3 regions of the Pseudalkalibacillus sp. A8 genome follow, and region 2 is predicted to be linked to each of the others. Evidence: predicted binding sites of a transcription regulator. Region 2 holds the regulator's gene; each other region holds the start of a gene.
What was found. The regulator Rex, encoded in region 2, represses fermentation and respiration genes when NADH is low (regulators of the CRP and FNR family bind a similar motif). The targets are predictions, from matches to a motif close to TTGTGAAATATTTCACAA.
Positions count from the first base shown of each region.

Region 1: a site for Rex is predicted at 1,922-1,939, ahead of ACJROX_RS11030 (cytochrome ubiquinol oxidase subunit I). Genes of this name have one in related genera too.
Region 3: a site for Rex is predicted at 3,327-3,344, ahead of qoxA (cytochrome aa3 quinol oxidase subunit II). Genes of this name have one in related genera too.

Region 1 is NZ_CP174509.1:2,113,191-2,119,538, forward strand. It holds gene ACJROX_RS11025 (ABC transporter ATP-binding protein) at 1-1,746, shown strand, start outside; gene ACJROX_RS11030 (cytochrome ubiquinol oxidase subunit I) at 2,058-3,386, shown strand; gene ACJROX_RS11035 (cytochrome d ubiquinol oxidase subunit II) at 3,399-4,418, shown strand; gene ACJROX_RS11040 (potassium channel family protein) at 4,474-5,142, shown strand; gene rnjA (ribonuclease J1) at 5,349-6,348, opposite strand, start outside.
Region 2 is NZ_CP174509.1:320,537-326,884, forward strand. It holds gene ACJROX_RS01795 (ABC-F family ATP-binding cassette domain-containing protein) at 1-1,752, opposite strand, end outside; gene moaC (cyclic pyranopterin monophosphate synthase MoaC) at 2,155-2,634, shown strand; gene ACJROX_RS01805 (redox-sensing transcriptional repressor Rex) at 2,989-3,627, shown strand; gene ACJROX_RS01810 (twin-arginine translocase TatA/TatE family subunit) at 3,663-3,854, shown strand; gene tatC (twin-arginine translocase subunit TatC) at 3,873-4,625, shown strand; gene ACJROX_RS01820 (hypothetical protein) at 4,826-4,990, shown strand; gene ACJROX_RS01825 (DUF4305 domain-containing protein) at 5,019-5,222, opposite strand; gene ACJROX_RS01830 (lysostaphin resistance A-like protein) at 5,219-5,932, opposite strand; gene groES (co-chaperone GroES) at 6,161-6,348, shown strand, end outside.
Region 3 is NZ_CP174509.1:2,986,177-2,992,524, reverse strand. It holds gene qoxC (cytochrome aa3 quinol oxidase subunit III) at 1-307, opposite strand, end outside; gene qoxB (cytochrome aa3 quinol oxidase subunit I) at 311-2,245, opposite strand; gene qoxA (cytochrome aa3 quinol oxidase subunit II) at 2,295-3,227, opposite strand; partial or broken gene ACJROX_RS15290 (DinB family protein) at 3,938-4,413, opposite strand; partial or broken gene ACJROX_RS15285 (cupin) at 4,530-4,700, opposite strand; gene ACJROX_RS15280 (cupin domain-containing protein) at 5,739-6,266, opposite strand.

The sequences.
Region 1 (6,348 bases), 1.8 Mb from region 2:
CAATTCAACTGGAAACAGATGCTACGTCTTTTTGGTTACATGAAACCATATCAGTCGAATTTACTGCCAAAATCAATCATTGCAATGTTGATCTCAACTGCAGTAAGACTAGTCGTTCCGATCTTCATCGGGGTTCTGCTTTTCGACCATGCGATCAAGGATCAAAACGAGAGCTTGCTGATCCAATTGATCTTCGGAATTGCAGGCCTTTACATCATAGCTTGGATTGCAAATACATTTCGGATCAAATGGACGAATCAGCTGGGGCAATACATCATTTATGACATCCGCCAAGGATTGTTCAAACATATCCAGAGACTTTCGCATCGGTTTTTCGATCAAAGGTCGGCTGGATCGATTCTCGTAAGGATCATCAATGATGTCAATTCACTGCAGGAACTTTTTACAAACGGGGTTATCAATCTATTGATGGATTTCATCCTTCTGGTCGGAATTATCGTAATCATGTTCTTCTTAAGTCCTGAATTGACTTTAGCAATCATGATTGTCCTTCCGATCATGTTTTTCATCTCTACGAAATTACGCAGAAACATCCGCCGATCGTGGCAGATGGTCCGGATCAAGCAAGCGAAGCTCAATTCCCATCTTAATGAAAGCATTCAGGGAATCCGGGTGACCCAATCTTATACACAGGAAAAAGAAAACATGGGGTTCTTCGAGGGAGTAAACGGTGAGACATTTGAAAGCTGGAAGGACGCCACCCGGAAGAGTGCGGTCTTCCGTCCTTTCGTTGAAATGTCAAATGCCATCGGTACGGCCATCCTCATATGGTATGGTGTTCACTTGATCCAAAACGGAATGGACTATGGGGTTTTCGTAACCTTTGCATTCTATCTAGGTATGTTCTGGGAACCGATCTCACGAATGGGGCAGGTTTACAACCAATTACTGGTTGCCATGGCATCCAGTGAGCGAATCTTTGAATTTTTGGATGAACAGCCGAATGTATCAGAACGCAAAAATGCACTTACTTTTAATGAAATCGACGGGAAGATCGAATTCGATCAAGTGGAATTCTCATATGATGATAAACGTAAAGCATTAAATAGTATTGACTTGACGATAGAAGCTGGTGAGACTGTCGCTTTAGTCGGACATACAGGATCAGGTAAAACGACGATCGCCAATCTTATTAGCAGATTCTATGATCCAACGAAAGGGTCTGTCAAAATCGATGGCGTTGATTTGCGAGATGTTAAGCTTGATAGCTTAAGACAAAAAGTAAGTGTAGTATTACAGGATACATTCATTTTTTCGGGTACGATCATGGATAATATCCGGTTTGGACGCCCTGATGCAAGCGATGAGGAAGTCATCCAGGCTGCCGAAGCAGTCGGGGCAAGCACCTTCATCGAAAAACTCGAGAATCAATATGAGACAGAGGTTGAAGAGAGAGGAAATGTGTTATCTGTAGGGGAAAGGCAATTGATTTCGTTTGCACGTGCATTACTTGCAGATCCACGTATCTTGATATTGGATGAAGCGACAGCAAGTATTGACACAGAATCGGAAATGAAGATTCAAAATGCCTTGCAAACATTGCTTAAAGGCCGTACAGCGATCATCATCGCCCACAGGCTCTCAACTATCCGTGAAGCTGACAATATTTTTGTCCTCGATCATGGAAATCTCATTGAACAAGGAAACCATGATTCTCTGATGAAACAAAAAGGAGAATACTACGAGCTGATCGTATCTCAATTTAAAATGCTCGATGCAATGTAATGGTGAAGTGACCACAAATGGCTGGAAATGCCTTTTGTGGTCGCTTTTTGTTTTTTGCCGATTGAAAGACACGATGAATATTGGACGAACCACTGATATGTGGGTTATCAATATTCATATGCTCAATACTTCACAAACAAATCTAGACCTGATAGAATGATAGCTGTAATAATCTTTGTGATACTTGTCACAAAGTTTTCGCCTGATCAAAATGATTTTGTAACATCTGTTTTATGTTTTCTGTTTGTGGGGGATTACAATAAGGGTAAGATAATAGTAGCTGTATTTTGCATTTAATAGGGGGATCGTCAATGCCAGAACTCGATAGCGCTATGCTCAGTCGTTTGTTGACAAGTTTGACTTTAGGATTTCATATCATATTTGCGACCCTCGGAGTCGGAGTCCCGTTGTTGATCAGCGGAGCTGAATGGATCGGTATCAGGAGGAAGGACGATCATTTCAGGTTGCTTGCAAGACGGTGGACGAGAGGGTTTGTAGTGACGGTTGCCGTCGGTGTTGTCACTGGAACTTGTATCGGATTGCAGCTTTCCTTGTTGTGGCCAAGTTTTATGGAAGTAGCCGGACAAGTGATCGGGCTGCCGTTATTCCTAGAAACGTTTGCATTTTTCTTTGAAGCGATTTTCTTAGGGATTTATCTCTATACCTGGGATAGATTCAAAAATCCTTATCTCCACTGGCTGCTATCTGTACCGGTGGTGATCGGTGCATCATTGTCAGCTTTTTTCATATCTACTGTAAATGCGTTCATGAATGCGCCTAAAGGTTTCAAGCTGGAAAATGGGGAAATTACTGAAATTCAACCATTGATAGCAATGTTCAATCCAGCTACACCAACTAAGGCAACTCACGTCATTTCATCCGCTTATCTGACATCAGCTTTTGTTTTAGCAGCTATCACAGCCTTTATGATTTTGAAGAAAGGGAACAATGAGTACTATAAAAAAGCCTTGCATTTCACCATGGTATCAGGGTTCGTTTTTGCGATTGCAACCGCCATAATCGGGGATTTTTCTGGTAAGTATCTTGCGGAATACCAGCCAGAGAAATTAGCGGCGGCAGAATGGCACTTTGAAACAGAAGAAGGTGCGGACCTTATTGTAGGGGGAATTCTGGACGAGAATGGAGAAGTGAAGTATGCCTTAAGGATGCCGAATTTCTTGAGTATACTCGCCCATGGTAATCCTAATGCAGAGGTCATTGGCTTAGAAGAGTTTCCTGAAGATGAGACAGCACCGCTTTTCATTCATTACCTGTTCGATTTAATGGTCGGAATCGGCATGTTTCTCGTTGCCTTATCTGCTCAATATCTCTGGTTTTATAAATGGAAAAAAGGAAACCCATATTCAAAATATCTGCTGATGGCGATTGTTGCGTCAGGTCCGCTTGCAATGCTAGCCATCGAATTTGGTTGGATTTTCTCTGAAGTCGGACGTCAACCTTGGATCTTATGGCATGTGATGGAGACGAAAGATGGAGCGACCACAAGTGAACACGTCGGCTCGATGTTCATTTTATTCTTCGGACTTTACGCCGTGTTAGGATGGATCTGTACGACGGTACTATTGAAAATGTTCAGGGGTAACCCAGCAGAAACCGAATTTGAAGAAATGGACCGGTAAGGAGGGGATACGATGGAAATACAATTACTTGGAATCACGGTACTCTGGATCTTTCTTTATGGATACCTGATAGTCGCATCGATTGATTTCGGTGCAGGATTCTTCGCCTATTATGGGAAGATCACGAAACAGGACCATATCATCAATTCGATCATCAGCCGCTATCTATCCCCTGTATGGGAGGTTACGAATGTCTTCTTCGTATTCTTTTTCGTCGGACTGGTAGGCTTTTTCCCAAGCACAGCGTACTATTATGGAACTGCACTCTTGGTTCCAGGAAGTATCGCGTTAGTTTTGCTTGCGATCAGAGGGTCGTTTTATGCATTCGGAAATTACGGCGCCAAGGACAGTAATATCTATACGTTCTTATATGGGGCTACAGGATTGCTGATTCCAGCTTCATTATCTACAGCGCTCACCATATCAGAAGGTGGGTTCATAACAGAAGAAAACGGGACTGTCGTATTTCTTGTCAAAGAGTTGTTTACAAGCTTTTATTCCTGGTCCGTCGTTTTACTTGCCATTGTAAGTGTTTTGTACATCAGTGCGATGTTCCTCTGTTTTTATGCTAACAAAGCAAAGGACTGGCCTGCGCTTGAAATCTTGAGGAAGTTTGCTCTTTTCTGGAGCCCGCCGACAATCCTTGCAAGCTTTCTAGTGTTTTTGGCTTTACGTGATCATAACATCGAGCATTTCAATGACATGATCGATTATTCATATATGTTCATCCTATCATTCATTTGCTTTAACATCGCGGTGTGGCTGGTTTATAAGAACAAGCGTTATGGAACCGCATTCATTTTCGTCATGCTTCAATTCTTTTTCGCATTCTTCGGTTATGGGGTTTCTCATCTGCCATACATTTTGTATCCGTATATTACGTTGGATACTGGTTTTACAAACGAAACGATGGGAATCGCCCTTGTCATCGCATTCATTGCAGGATTGTTCTTATTGATCCCTTCGTTGATCTTATTGATGCGCATGTTTTTATTTGACGCTAATTATGTGCAAGGAAATCGAGAAAAATAATCTGAAAATATGGTACAATGTGGTGAGAGCGAACGTTTAAGGGGCAATTGGAGGAATGATTGTGAAAAAGCAATTTGCTGTAATTGGGTTAGGACGCTTCGGAGGAAGCATTTGCCGTTCATTAAGTAATAACGATATGGAAGTACTCGCAATTGACATTGATGAGGATCGAGTCAATGAATTTTCTTCGATCGCTACTCATGCTGTCATAGCGGATACAACAGATGAAAGTGTTCTTAAAAGCTTAGGCATCAGGAATTTCGATCATGTCATCGTTGCGATCGGTGACAATATCCAGGCAAGTATCCTGACCACCCTGATTTTAAAAGAGCTAGGGGTTTCTCATATCACTGTAAAAGCACAAAACGACTACCATGAAAAAGTGGTCCGTAAAATCGGGGCAGATCGTATCGTCCATCCAGAACGAGACATGGGGCAAAGGATCGCGCATAATATCATGTCAAACAACGTACTGGATTATTTGGAATTGTCCGATCAACATAGTATCGTCGAGTTGATCGCAAGTGAGAAAATGCATGACAAGACCTTGATCGAGTTGGATATCCGTGCGAACTATGGGTGTAACGTCGTTGCAATCAAGCGTGATGAGGAAATCATCGTATCACCACAGGCAACACAAACTATTGTGAAAGGCGATATATTGATCGTTATCGGAGCGGATAACGATGTCAATCGTCTTGAGAAAAACTTATTGATGGATTGAACAGGAATCTGATTTCAACACTTTGTTGAAGTCAGGTTTTTTATGTTCATTGGATTACCTACCCATGAGGTGGGATTGACACCCTGAAAAAGCGGAAAAAAGGAAAACGAGGTACTCAAAGAAGAATTTCTCGAAGCCAATGAGCTGCAAACAATGAAAATTCTAATCAAAAAGAACCTGGTATCTAACCAGGTTCTTTGCATTTATCAAATTTCCATGATGATCGGTAAAATCATCGGGCGACGTTTTGTCTTTTCATATAAGAAAGGAGCCAGTACGTCTGTAATTTCATTTTTGATTTCAGACCATTGTGTCGTTTTACGCTCCATCATCCCATGTAAGTGTTTGGACAGGATACCTTGAGCATCATTGATCAAGTCCTCGGATTCACGCATATACACGAATCCACGTGAAATGATGTCAGGTCCAGATACAATTTTGAACTCTTTCATATTGATGCTTACCACGACTACGACAAGACCTTCTTCGGATAGGATTTTTCTATCCCGTAAAACGATATTCCCGATATCTCCAATTCCGTTTCCATCAACATAGATAGAACCGGATGGAATTTTACCAGCAATTGATGCTTCATTTTCACTTAAAGCAAGTACTTCACCATTGTCCATAATGAAACAGTTCTTCTCTTCAACTTCACAATCGATGGCAAGTTTTGTATGCATTTTCAACATACGGAACTCACCGTGGATCGGCATGAAGTATTTCGGTTTCATTAGACGGAGCATGAGTTTTTGCTCTTGTTGGCCACCGTGTCCAGAAGTATGGATGTCATTCAATGAACCAGCGATGACATTCGCACCTGCTCGATGCAGTTGGTTGATGATACGGCTCACACTTAGCGTATTCCCAGGAATAGGGGAAGATGAGAAAACTACTGTGTCACCAGGGATGATTTGAATTTGGCGGTGTGTTCCATTAGCAATCCTGGATAAAGCCGCCATTGGCTCACCTTGACTTCCTGTACAAAGGATCGTCACTTCATTATCAGGTAAACGGTTGATTTGATTCGCATCAATGAACGTATCCTTTGGAGCACGGATATAGCCAAGCTCTTGGCCGATTGAAATGGCAGAATCCATGCTTCGTCCGAAAACGGCCACTTTACGGTTATACTGAACCGACGCTTCAACGACCTGTTGCAGACGGTGAATGTTCGAAGCGAATGTAGCAAAGATGATTCGTCCA
Region 2 (6,348 bases):
TTCAACTCTACGAAGACGTTTCCGCTCTTCTTTTTTCGCCTGTTTATCGATTTGGAACTTTTCCTTTTGTTCCGTGACCGGAGTGTGTTGCTGAGCTCGATTCTGTTCTTCTGCCTCGATACGTTCAAACTCGGCCTGTTCCGCTTTTTTCTCTGTATAGTAATCATAATCTCCAAGATAGTTTTCTAGACCATCCCGGGATAACTCTATGACTCTCGTGGCAATACGATTGATGAAATAGCGGTCGTGTGAAATGAAAAGAATCGTGCCTGGGTATTCGATCAAAGCATTCTCCAACACTTCTTTACTATCAAGGTCCAAATGGTTCGTAGGCTCATCAAGTATGAGGACATTCGCTTTCTGAAGCATCAACTTTGCAAGCGCGAGCCTCGCTTTCTGGCCCCCGCTCAATTCATTGACACCTTTCAAAACATCATCACCACTGAAAAGGAAGTTTCCAAGAACAGTACGGATATCCTTTTCTATATGGGTAGGGTACTCATCCCATAGTTCATTCAGAACCGTTTTATTACTGTTGATGTTTGCTTGTTCTTGATCATAATATCCGATTTGCACATTTGAGCCGAATTGGATTGTGCCATCCAGCTTACGTTCAGGTCTCATGATCGTTTTGATCAGCGTCGATTTTCCAATTCCGTTCGGACCAACGAGCGCGATGCTTTCTTCTTTTTGAATTTGTAGTTTGATATTTCTGGCGATAATTTCTCGATCGTAGCCAATCGCAACATCATTGAGCTTTAAAACGTCATTCCCAGTAGGGCGTTCAATCGTAAATCCGAATTGGGCTGATTTCTCTCCGCCTTCCGGCCTGTCCAACTTGTCCATTTTGCTGAGCTGCTTCCGTTTGCTTTGTGCACGTTTGGTTGTGGAAGCACGAGCAATGTTCCGCTGGACAAAGTCTTGGAGTTTCGCGATTTCGGACTGCTGTTTTTCGTACTCTTTCATTTCCTGTTCATATTGCTCCGCTTTCAGTTCAACATACTTGCTGTAGTTGCCAAGATACTTCTTGCTTTTTTGGCGGGAGATCTCATAAACCTGTGTAACCACTTTGTCCAAGAAGTAGCGGTCATGGGAAACGATCAGCAGCGCGCCAGGATAGGACTGCAGGTATCCCTCTAGCCAATTCAACGTTTCGATATCGAGATGGTTGGTAGGTTCGTCCAAAATCAAGAGGTCAGGACGGGTAAGAAGCAGCTTGACGAGAGCGAGTCTTGTTTTTTGCCCGCCGCTTAAAGAAGAGATCGGTTTATCATAATCTTCTTCAAAGAAACGGAACCCATGTAAAATAGAACGGATATCGTTCTCGTATTGGTATCCACCTTTCAGCTGGAATTCTTGTTGAAGGGCGTCGTACTCCGCCAATATTTTCGCATATAATCCTTCATCACCCAGAACATGCTCTTTACCCATTTTTTCCTCGAGTGCACGGATTTGGGCCTCCATGGTTTGCAGATGATCGAAAACCCCCATCATCTCTTCCCAAATGGAGTGGTCCGATTCCAATCCAGCATCTTGAGCAAGATAACCGATTTCAATTTCTTTCGGCTTCATAATCGAACCGGAATCATGTGACAGCTGTCCGCTGATGATTTTCAACAATGTAGATTTACCAGCACCGTTCCTGCCGACAAGGGCGATTCTGTCCCGGGATTGTACTTCAAGTTTAATATTCGATAAAATAAGGTCAGCACCAAAATATTTAGTTATGTTTTGGACTTGCATGACGATCATGTTGTTTCACCTCAATTAAGGAAGCTCAAAGGGTCAACGAGAGCTCATGTACCTGCATCTACGATTTTGTATATTTGGAGAAAGATTCACCGTTACACCTGAAGTAATTGTTCACGTACCGCTCGTTGATAGGGCCGGCGTTGTCACAAGACTACAGATTTGAAAGCATCAATGTAGTTTTGCGCCGAGTTACCGCAGGCGCAGGACGTGACGTTTTCTGCCGGTGTTGTTTCTAATTCGTTGATTGTATAATTGTACCTTTGAACTTATATTAATAGTGTAGCTTATCAAGGAAAGTTCAGGCAACCAAACAATATTCAAGGTTTTGTGATAAATTCCCTTATTTGATCCCTTACTTTTTTATCAAAAAGGGTGTATAGTCTCTGTTAGGATGGTGATTCTGTGGGTGATTTTACGCATTTCAATGAACAAGGCCGCGCAAAGATGGTGGATATTTCCGACAAAGAGGCGACTGTACGGACAGCAAGAGTACGAAGCAGCGTCCAAGTGACTGAAGAAATCTACAATGCCATCCAGGACGGTAACGTCAAAAAAGGCGATGTACTGTCTGTTGCCCAGGTTGCAGGCATCATGGCTGCCAAAAAGACGCCTGATATCGTTCCGATGTGTCATCCATTGCCCTTGAAAGCTGTAGATATATCGTTCGACTGGAGAACCGGTGAAACCTATGAATTGCTCATCGAGGTGATGGTGAAAACGAAAGGGAATACTGGTGTTGAGATGGAGGCGTTGACAGCCGCATCCGCCGTTGCCCTCACAGTGTACGATATGTGTAAAGCGATCGATAAAGGTATGGTGATCGGCCCGACCTTCCTGCTTGAAAAGACAGGTGGTAAAAGCGGCGATTATCGTAGAAGATAAGCTTTGTTAAATAATATTGTTGAGTTTTTATAGAAATTTTTGCAGCGAAATTCGCCACTCCTGCGGGAAAAGCAAGCCAGGCAAGACTCCGCAGCGAGAAACGCAGAGAAGTGATGTCCAGCTTAGCGACCAATCACTTGGATCACTTCAGACGTCCTGTGGTGGTGACAGCCTCCTCGTCAGTCTTCCAGAGACCTGCGTGACTAAACGGGTCGCTTCCGCTTTTCTTTCGCCCGCGGAAAGGGAGTGAATTTCACGAAAGAATCAACAATAAAGAATAACAGAGCCTAATAGATAAAACATAGATCAAACAATAGATTCAGTTGGTGTTCTCATAACGAATGGAGGGGTCCGATGAGCGTTGAAGATCAAAAAATTCCGCAAGCTACAGCAAAACGTTTACCATTGTACTATCGGTTTTTGAAAAATCTTTCTTCATCAGGAAAGCTTCGTGTCTCCTCTTCTGAGCTTAGTGAAGCTGTAAAAGTCGATTCTGCGACAATAAGAAGGGATTTTTCTTATTTTGGAGCACTAGGTAAGAAGGGTTATGGCTACAATGTTAATTACCTGCTGACATTCTTCAGGAAAACGCTCGATCAAGATGAAGTGACGAAGGTCATGTTGATCGGAGTGGGAAATTTAGGGACAGCCCTATTACATTATAACTTCTTGAAAAATGACAACACGCGTATAGAGCTGGCTTTTGATGTTGATGAGAAAAAAGTAGGGACAGATATCAGCGGCGTTCCGATCCATCATTTGAATGATCTGAAAAATTTCGCTGATGAGGATGTATCCGTTGCGATTTTGACTGTACCGGCCAATAACGCACAGACAGTAGCAGACCAATTAGTCGATAGCGGCGTCAAAGGGATCTTGAACTTCACACCCGCGCGATTGACTGTACCAGAACATGTACGCATACATCATATAGATCTTGCAGTCGAACTGCAATCGTTGATTTATTTCTTGAAGCATTACCCCTTGGATTAATTTGAACATCCAAAGATTTAGAGGAGGTGACCAGTATGCTTGGTCCAGGAAGTTGGATAATAATCGGAGTTGTAGCATTATTGATTTTCGGCCCTAAAAAATTGCCTGAGCTTGGAAGAGCGGCAGGAAAAACGTTAAAAGAATTCAAGAACGCAACGAGCGGTCTTGTAGACGATGACGATGATAAAAAGAAAAAGAACAATCAGACTAAAACAGACGAGCAATAGATAGGAAGGTAGTTTTGTATGACGGAAAAACAAATGACACTTCAGAATCATATTGAAGAATTGCGCAAAAGGGTTTTTATCGTCATACTCGTTTTCATAGCAGCATTCATCGCAGGGTTTTTTCTTGCGATGCCGCTCATACAATACTTGCAAAAAACCCCTGAAGCTGCTGGATTAGAACTGAATGTGTTCAATCTGACTGACCCTCTGAGGGTTTTCTTGGATTTCGCCTTTCTGATCGCGTTATTGATCACTTCTCCAATCGCGCTTTATCAGTTATGGGCATTCATCAGTCCTGGTTTGTATGAGAGAGAGCGGCAGACGACGTTGATGTACATCCCGCTTACATTCATTTTGTTTATAGCAGGATTATCCTTCTCCTACTTCATTCTGTTTCCGTTCGTAATCGATTTCATGAACGGTCTTTCGAATTTATTAGGAGTAAATGAAGTGTACGGGATCAATGAGTACTTCCATTTCTTATTCCGGCTTACGCTTCCGTTCGGGATCCTCTTCCAATTCCCTGTTGTGATCATGTTCTTGACACGATTAGGATTGGTGACACCAGCGGTACTTCGCAAAATCAGGAAATACGCCTATTTCGTCTTGCTGGTCATAGCCGGGCTGATCACACCTCCAGAGCTCATTTCGCATCTGATGGTGACAGTGCCGTTGATTGTGTTATATGAAATCAGCATTGTGATCTCCGGATTCGCCTATCGAAAAGCGATGAGGACAGCAGCGAAAGCAGAAAAGGAAGACAGTGCATGACAAACATGAAGAGTGGCCGAATATTTTTTCGGCACTCTTTTTTTAGTGTGTCCGGTATGTACACACACTCTAGGGTTCAAGTCCCGAAAGGTGAAGGTTGTTGTAGCCGTTAGCCAAAGGCAAAGGGTGTCCGTGGTGACCGATTTGGAAGATGCCCAATATATAGTGTAAAGCGACGATATGAATTTGCAGGTACGTTTGTGATTCCAAGTCAGATGACAGGTGATTATGAGCTTGTTCATGCGTATGATTTGGAAAATGAAAGTGACATTGTGGTTTCCGGCTCTTCAGGAAAGAGTCCAGAAAGAAGGTTCATCAATGCATCAACAGGGTTTGAAGAAGAAAAGTACGAAACTAGATATTGAAAAAGGATTGACCAAAAGCGGTCAATCCTTATTTTTTCTTCATGTTCTTCAATTTTTTCCTTAATTCGATCATGCGGTAGGCATTAAGGAAATCATATGCTGCGAGGGCCATATTGATAAGCGGCCAAAAGGACCACACGCCGTATTCCCTGGCGTAGAAAATCGCTAAATACGTAAAGATTACACCTAATATGAAATAGGCGAAGATCCAAAAGGTTGGTGAAAATCTCATAGTAAGCCTCCAATGATAAGTTGAGTGCTCTGTAGTTGTTTTTCCAGCTCTTGTATTTCATCCCGGAAGACCACTTGTATAAGCATTACCGATGTATTGACGGCCACATGGGCTACGATCGGAACGATCAAGCGTTTCGTTTTCACATATAAAAAGCTGAAGGTGAACCCGAGTGCTGCATAGACGAGTAGATGACTGAAGTCTCTATGGACGACAGCAAATATAAGTGAGCTGATCGAAGCAGCTATGAAGAAATTAGTACGTTTATAGATTGTGCCAAAAATGACTTTACGAAACACGATTTCTTCAAGGATCGGTCCGATGACAGATACGACGAGAATCAATAAAGGAACTGATAATGTCAAATCGACGATCATATCGGTATTTTTTGAGCCCGGTTCCACTCCGAAAACCTGCATTTCGATTGAAGCAGCAATGATCTGAGCAATGAATACCATCGGGATCCCCAGGATTGCCCAGCCGATCGTCTGTGGAATATTCGCTCTTTCATCCCGGTATAACGGATTTTTAAGCTCAGGAATCAATAGGATGAAAATGATGATAAGGCCGATCGTAAAACTGATCACATTCCATAGCCCTGGTATTTGATCTCTCGGAACATCTAATGAAAGTAAAATCGGACCTCCAACGATTCCAGAGAGCAACATTAATATATAAATGATTAGAATCCACGCGTATCGCTTATTCAAACTTTTCTCCTCTTTCATTCGAGATTTCTCGTTAATTCAATGCCCCATTTTAACATACAATCCTGCGAAATTCCTTTCTAATGAATTCCTGAAAAATGAATTTTAGAAAATTTCATCTTCCTACTTGCAAAAAAAATGAAGATTGATTAATATTAAAAATGGAATTAGCACTCACTTATGAAGAGTGCTAATAATTAAAAACTAATATCCTTGAGGAGGGTGTTTCACTTGTTAAAGCCGTTAGGTGATCGTATTATCGTTGAGCTTGTAGAAGGCGAAGAAACAACTGCGAGCGGAATCGTACTTCCAGACTCAGCAAAGGAAAAGCCGCAAGAAGGTAAAATCGTTGCAGTAGGTACAGGCCGAGTAACAGATAATGGAGAGAAGGTTGCTCTTGAAGTCACTGAAGGAGACTC
Region 3 (6,348 bases), 2.7 Mb from region 2:
CCAGCAATAGCGTAACGACGAAGAATCCCATCATTGCTTTCTGTCTGCCAAGACGCATCGCATGGATTCCAAGTCCAATTGTAAAACTACTTGTCAAAAGTAAAATCGTCTCGAATAACACAGGCGTGATATGGAAAATCTCTGCTCCGTTCGGACCGCTTCCAGTACGGTCATAGAGTGTAAAATAGGATGCGAAAAGCGTCGCAAAAAGCATGATTTCCGCACCAAGGAAAATCCAAAATCCAAAGATCTTCAAACGATTCTCTTCTGTGCTATATTCTAACGGCAGCGAGTGATCAATTTTCATACCTTAAGCACCTCGCATTTCTGATTCTGTGTCTTCAATCTCTTTCACAGAAATATAATGTCCGTGATCTTTCTCAAATGAACGCAATGTCATACATATAAAGATTCCGATTGTTGTGATGATTGCCGGAATCCATAAGCTGAAGACGAGCGAGAAGCCCCATGCAAAGAAAATACAGCTCATGATAAACGGTACACCACTATTGTTCGGCATGTGGATCTTTTCATATTTCCCTTTAAACAAGACATGATCTTTTTTCTTGACGTCCCATAACGCCTCACTGGATGCTACTTCCGGTGTGATCGCAAAGTTATATTCAGGCACCGGTGTGTGGGTAGCCCACTCTAGCGTACGTGCATCCCAAGGGTCTGCGCTGATGTCTCTTGAAGCATAGCGGACACTATAGTAGATGTTGTACACGATCAGTACGAATCCGACTGCCATGATCGCCGCTCCAATGAATGAGACCATATTCAACGGTCCAAATCCTGTCGATTCAGAATACGTGTACATACGTCGTGCCTGACCGTCCAAGCCTGTCACATACATCGGCATGAAGGCGAGCAGGAAACCTATCGAAAGCAACCATGCGGTCCACTTTCCGATTTTCTCATTTAACATGAAACCGAACATTTTCGGCCAGTAGAACGTCAGACCAGCAAGCATTGCAAACACGACACCTGGGATAATCACATTATGGAAGTGCGCGACCAGGAACATCGTATTGTGGTACTGATAGTCTGCAGCTGACATCGCAAGCATGACACCTGTCACTCCACCTAGTGTGAAGAGCGGAATGAAAAGGATCGAATAGAGCATCGGCGTCGTAAATTCGATTTTACCTTTCCATAATGTCAGCAGCCAGTTGAAAATCTTGACGCCTGTCGGAACCGCGATCGCCATTGTTGTAATGGAAAAGATACTGTTCGCGAATGCTCCCTGACCCATTGTAAAGAAATGGTGGGCCCATACGACGAATGATAGAAGTGAAATCAGTACCATGGATCCAACCATCGATTTATAGCCATATAGATTACGGCGAGCAAAGGTTGAAATGATTTCACTGTAGATTCCGAATGCCGGTAGAATCAAGATATATACTTCAGGGTGTCCCCAAACCCAGAACAGGTTTGCCCAGAGCATCGCCATTCCGCCATTATCCAGTGTAAAGAACTGTGTTCCGAATAAAAGATCCATCGTCCCCATCGCTAGTGCAACGGTCAATACAGGGAACGCGAACACGATGATCACGCTCGTAATAAGAGAAGCCCATGTGAACATCGGCATCTTCATCAATGTCATGCCAGGAGCTCTCATTTTGAGAATCGTTGTAATGAAGTTAATCCCTGTCATCAAAGTACCGATACCAGCGATTTGAATCGCAATCATATAATAATGCGAACCTACAGATTCTCCATCTGCAAGCGGGAAGTACGATGTCCACCCTGCGTCAGGCGATCCGCCGACCATGAATGAAATGTTGAACAGCATCGCACCCATGAAAAACAACCAGAAACTGAGTGCATTCAAGCGTGGGAACGCGACATCACGCGCCCCGATTTGCAGTGGTACAACAAAGTTCATAAAGAATATGATAAACGGCATTGCCATGAACAGGATCATGACGACCCCGTGGGTTGTGAAGATTTCATTATAGTGTTGTGAATCCAAAAGCGTATTGTCTGGCACAGCAAGCTGAGCACGCATCATGATGGCATCGACGCCACCACGGAAAAGCATCAGTAAAGCAGAGATGAGGTACATGATCCCAATGCGTTTATGGTCAACGGTCGTGATCCATTCCCGCCAGAGATAGCCCCATTTTTTAAAATAGGTCAAGCCGGCAATGATCGCGATAAACGTAAGACCGGCAGCCACCATTGAAGCATATATCGCAAAACTCGGATGTGGTATGGCAAATCGTTCAAAGAATTCCATACGATTTGACTCCTTTCGAGAATATCTTTAATCGGTAAAACCCGTTCGTTTACTCGTGATGATTCATGTGATCGTCGTGATCAGAGCTTTCCTTATCGGAAGCTGAGTGATGTTCATCAGAATGTTTATGTTCATTTTCATACTTGTCACCTTCGTGATGATGTTCTGGAGCCGGTGAAAACTCTAAGTGTGTCCCGGTAAACGTCATCCGTCCTAGATGGCCTGGTTCAAGCAATTTCTCAAATTTTTTCTCGGTGATCGGTTCAGCGGTTACTTTTACCTCTTTTACCCAGTCATCAAATTCTTGCTGGGACATAGCTGTCACATCGAACTTGTTTTCAGCAAATCCTTCACCACTGAAGTTCGCATTTCGTCCCATATAATCTCCTTCAACGTCAGCAGCCAGATGAAGCTTCGTTAAGTGGGCATGCATTGCGTATTTCTGCCCGCCGAGCTGAGGAATCCAGAAACTCGTAATCGGTCCGTGTGAGTAAAGTCTGAATTCAAGTGGGCGATCAGTTGGAATGTATAAATAGTTGACCGTCTCGATCCCTTCTTCCGGATAACTGAAATGCCACTTCCAGTCCGATGATGATGCATAGACGACCAAAGGTTCTTTCTCTTCGTATCCTTGCGGGGCCGATTCCACAATATAGTTACTTTGAACAGAAACGAAAGAAAGGAAAGCAACAATCAAGACCGGAATCCCGACCAATATTCCTTCCACCCATGGGTTGCCTTCAATATGAGGTGGTTCATAGTCTGCAGGTTGTTTGGATGCACGGTATTTCACCAACATGATCACAAGCCATACGAAAACGGTAATCACAATTCCCGCCATCATCAACATGGTCAACATGATGTCACTGGCTAACCTTTCAGCTTGAGGTCCTTTCGGATCCAACACGGTTAGTTGCTCACAACCTGTCAGCACTGTGACAATGCTCATCATGATTGCAAACAAAGCCAATTTGAGTTTCATACAAGTACCCCTCTTTCTCATTAGATAAATCTATGAATATAAGTATCAATTAACTTTCTTGGCTCTATTTTATCAGGATTATCCGGCTACTTTGTGAAGTTGTGAACTTTGTCACTAATTTGCTAAAAACATTTGACAATCCTTTGTCAGTTGTCTGAACATTGGCACTAAAGACAAAATAAATTACGAACCCTATAATTAATTGATGACTCGTTATTCTAACAGTCTATTCATATTGGAAGTACCTTTGGGGCAATCTGCCGTCTTTCAGCTTGTTAAATTGGAAAAAAGACGAACTTAAAAAAATCTGAATTAGCGCGAAATCGAAAATTTCATAAAAAATAACCCTTGGCATAATCGTTGTCATACCAAAGGTTATTAGTTCTATCCAATTGAACCTTCCTCACTAGCACTTCAAACGCTTGCCCGCTAACTTTCATGGGAACTTATTTAATGAACAAACGGGAACTTTTCGTATCAAAACACGATTTTTCTCAAAATGTCATTAAGTATGAGAGACTCAGACATTATGGGTCAACTCCCCTTTAATTGAATAAACAATAGGTTTTATTTCTTACTCTAGGATTCTTTTCAGTAGTGCCTAATACCTTAACATACAAAAAGACAGCTTTAAGCTGCCATTAGAGACTCTTATAAATAGTTAAATAACCAATAGTGTATGTCACCATAACAAATGTTTCTTCGTTCGATCAACGATGAGGAGGCCAGGACCCTTGCATTTTTCTGATTGAATAATTTGACCCGTATGATAGGCGTCGTGGAGAAATATGTCCAGTAGCTTCCCTTCAAGTGAATTTCGTTCAAGATCTTCAACAGAAGTCTTAATCAGCAACTGTCGTAAACTGTGATGAACGTTCTCGGCTCGTTCAACGACTTTATTCCATTCCTTATCTTCGTTAGACTCTTCAGTGAGATAGAAGGTTTCATTACCGTCGAGATTATGTGTCCACTTAAGGCCCTGCATGTTTGCTACAAGTCTCTCTTTGTAATAAATGAGATGATTAACGTTCTCCCAGATGGTTTTGGTTGCCTCTCCAGTTGGTCTCCAGCTGGCTTGTGCTACCGTGATTCCTTCAATTGCATTTTTGAGTGGAGCATACCAACTTTCCTTATCAAACGTAGAATCTAGTATGTTTAAAAGCAAGTCAATTCGATTTAAAGTCATCTCCTCCTTATAATAATTTTTTATAATCATATTTTCCCTGTGTCCATTTCGTATTTTATTTCAAATAATACTGCTCTAGTTCAACAAAAGAGTGCATTTCTCCTTCTTAGAGAAATGCCATCAAGTACTATGAATACCTCATCAGTCTCTTTATGATCGTGCCATACAAAATCCCCTAGAACCTTTACCAGCTTAAACTGATAGTCATTCATTTCACCAATGACTTGGGACCATTGCTCACTAAATTTAGATAACTTTTCTCTTAGATTAATCGGATGATAATCCATTTAGATTCCTCCTCTTCTCCCTCGCTTCTTATATTCTGGCTCTTTAAAAATGAAAAATGAGCGATGTCCTTGTTCCAGAAGCGCCCCCTATAATGGAATAACGAGCGCATTTCAATACTTTTGAACTGTTAGCAGTAGGTAAGCGTTTGAAGTTATCTCCAGCTTTTCCCCTGCTCCACACCATGGACGTGCTAGTTTCCCAGCATCCGGCGCTCCATCTAACGAATTGTACTAGACTATAAGTTCCTCGTTACCTTTAGACAGGAAGTATCTTATAATTCCTACTAAAAGCTCGCACTGTGGCATCCCTCCTGCTGGAGGCAATGTTCCCACGTTCCTACCCGATCGGTGCGATGAACGCTTGGAAAATAATCATTCCACTTCGCTAGACTTGGGGCTGTTCCTCCACTCCCATTACAGGAGATTCCTAGGTCATACCCCTACCCTCACAAGAATAAATGCCTTTCAGTATGATCTTTATGGCAACCGTTTCGGATAACAGTCCTTTATTTCAACGTTCCTTGCTTTCCAAGTCCCTTACAACGTAGCTATCCATTCTAGAATTAGGTGCTTCCTATAAGCCTGTGAGCTGGATATCGCCTTTGTTCGATATAGCGTGTTTCAGAGGGCGCACTTTTACTCCACACCACTCACGTCATCGTTGGATGACACATAAGTTTCCCCATGTTTTAAATCTAGACCTGTACATTCGGAAGTTCGTCAGTTCCTTTCTCAAAGAACATTCTCACCATATCTAGTTTTTCAGCCGTGCGGCATATCCGTTGGCATACCTTTCTGGCTTCAGCCTTCGTTCTGCCGAATCTACCTGTGCTTCATACCCTATAACCTGTCAGTTATAACGCATGCAGGAGTATTGACGGGATGGTTTCAAGAAACATGGCTCCATCATTCCCATCCTCCGTTGTAAAGTTGAAGTCTAAACTGTTAAACTCCCTGTATTTTCGCGCAGTAATGCGCTTATAACAGAACTTGTCGCGCGCACCCTTTAATTGAATAATTCGTCTTGATTGTAAAAGTTTATATTCGATATCCGACTGAACGGGCGAGTCGTGCCAACCCACCGAATAATGCTCTTTGAAATATGATAGGAGGTCCTGCTATATATCCATCTATACACTCCCATGCCATCCCTAACCATAATGGATTCCGAGGAACGCCTTTCGAATTTAATCGGTTTTGTTTGGTTAATTTGTGCATGAGCTTGAACATGTTCCAATGATTCCCTGGTGGTCGAATTTCATGGATTGCTATCAACTGATCTCCACTCTCGTTCCAGAATTGATGCACCTGTTCGGGAAGAACCTTTATATGTTGGCCAGGTCCAAGAACCTGTTCCGTGCCATCTACTATGAAGCGCATCATCCCTTCCTTAACCGTAAATGATTCCGTCAGAACTGGATGCCAATGTGGGCCGTTCATTGCACCTCTTTTCATTACCAAATGTTCAACAATCAAGTACTCCCCTTGTTCATCTGTACCTTGATCTAGAAGTGTAATTGTCGTTCCGTCCGGATGAACGAGTACCTGTTCCATAGTTCTATTCAATCGATCCACCCCTATTCAGCTTCCATTATATCTCATAATTGAAATTAATGAACATTTATATAGAGGTTTGGTTATTCAATTA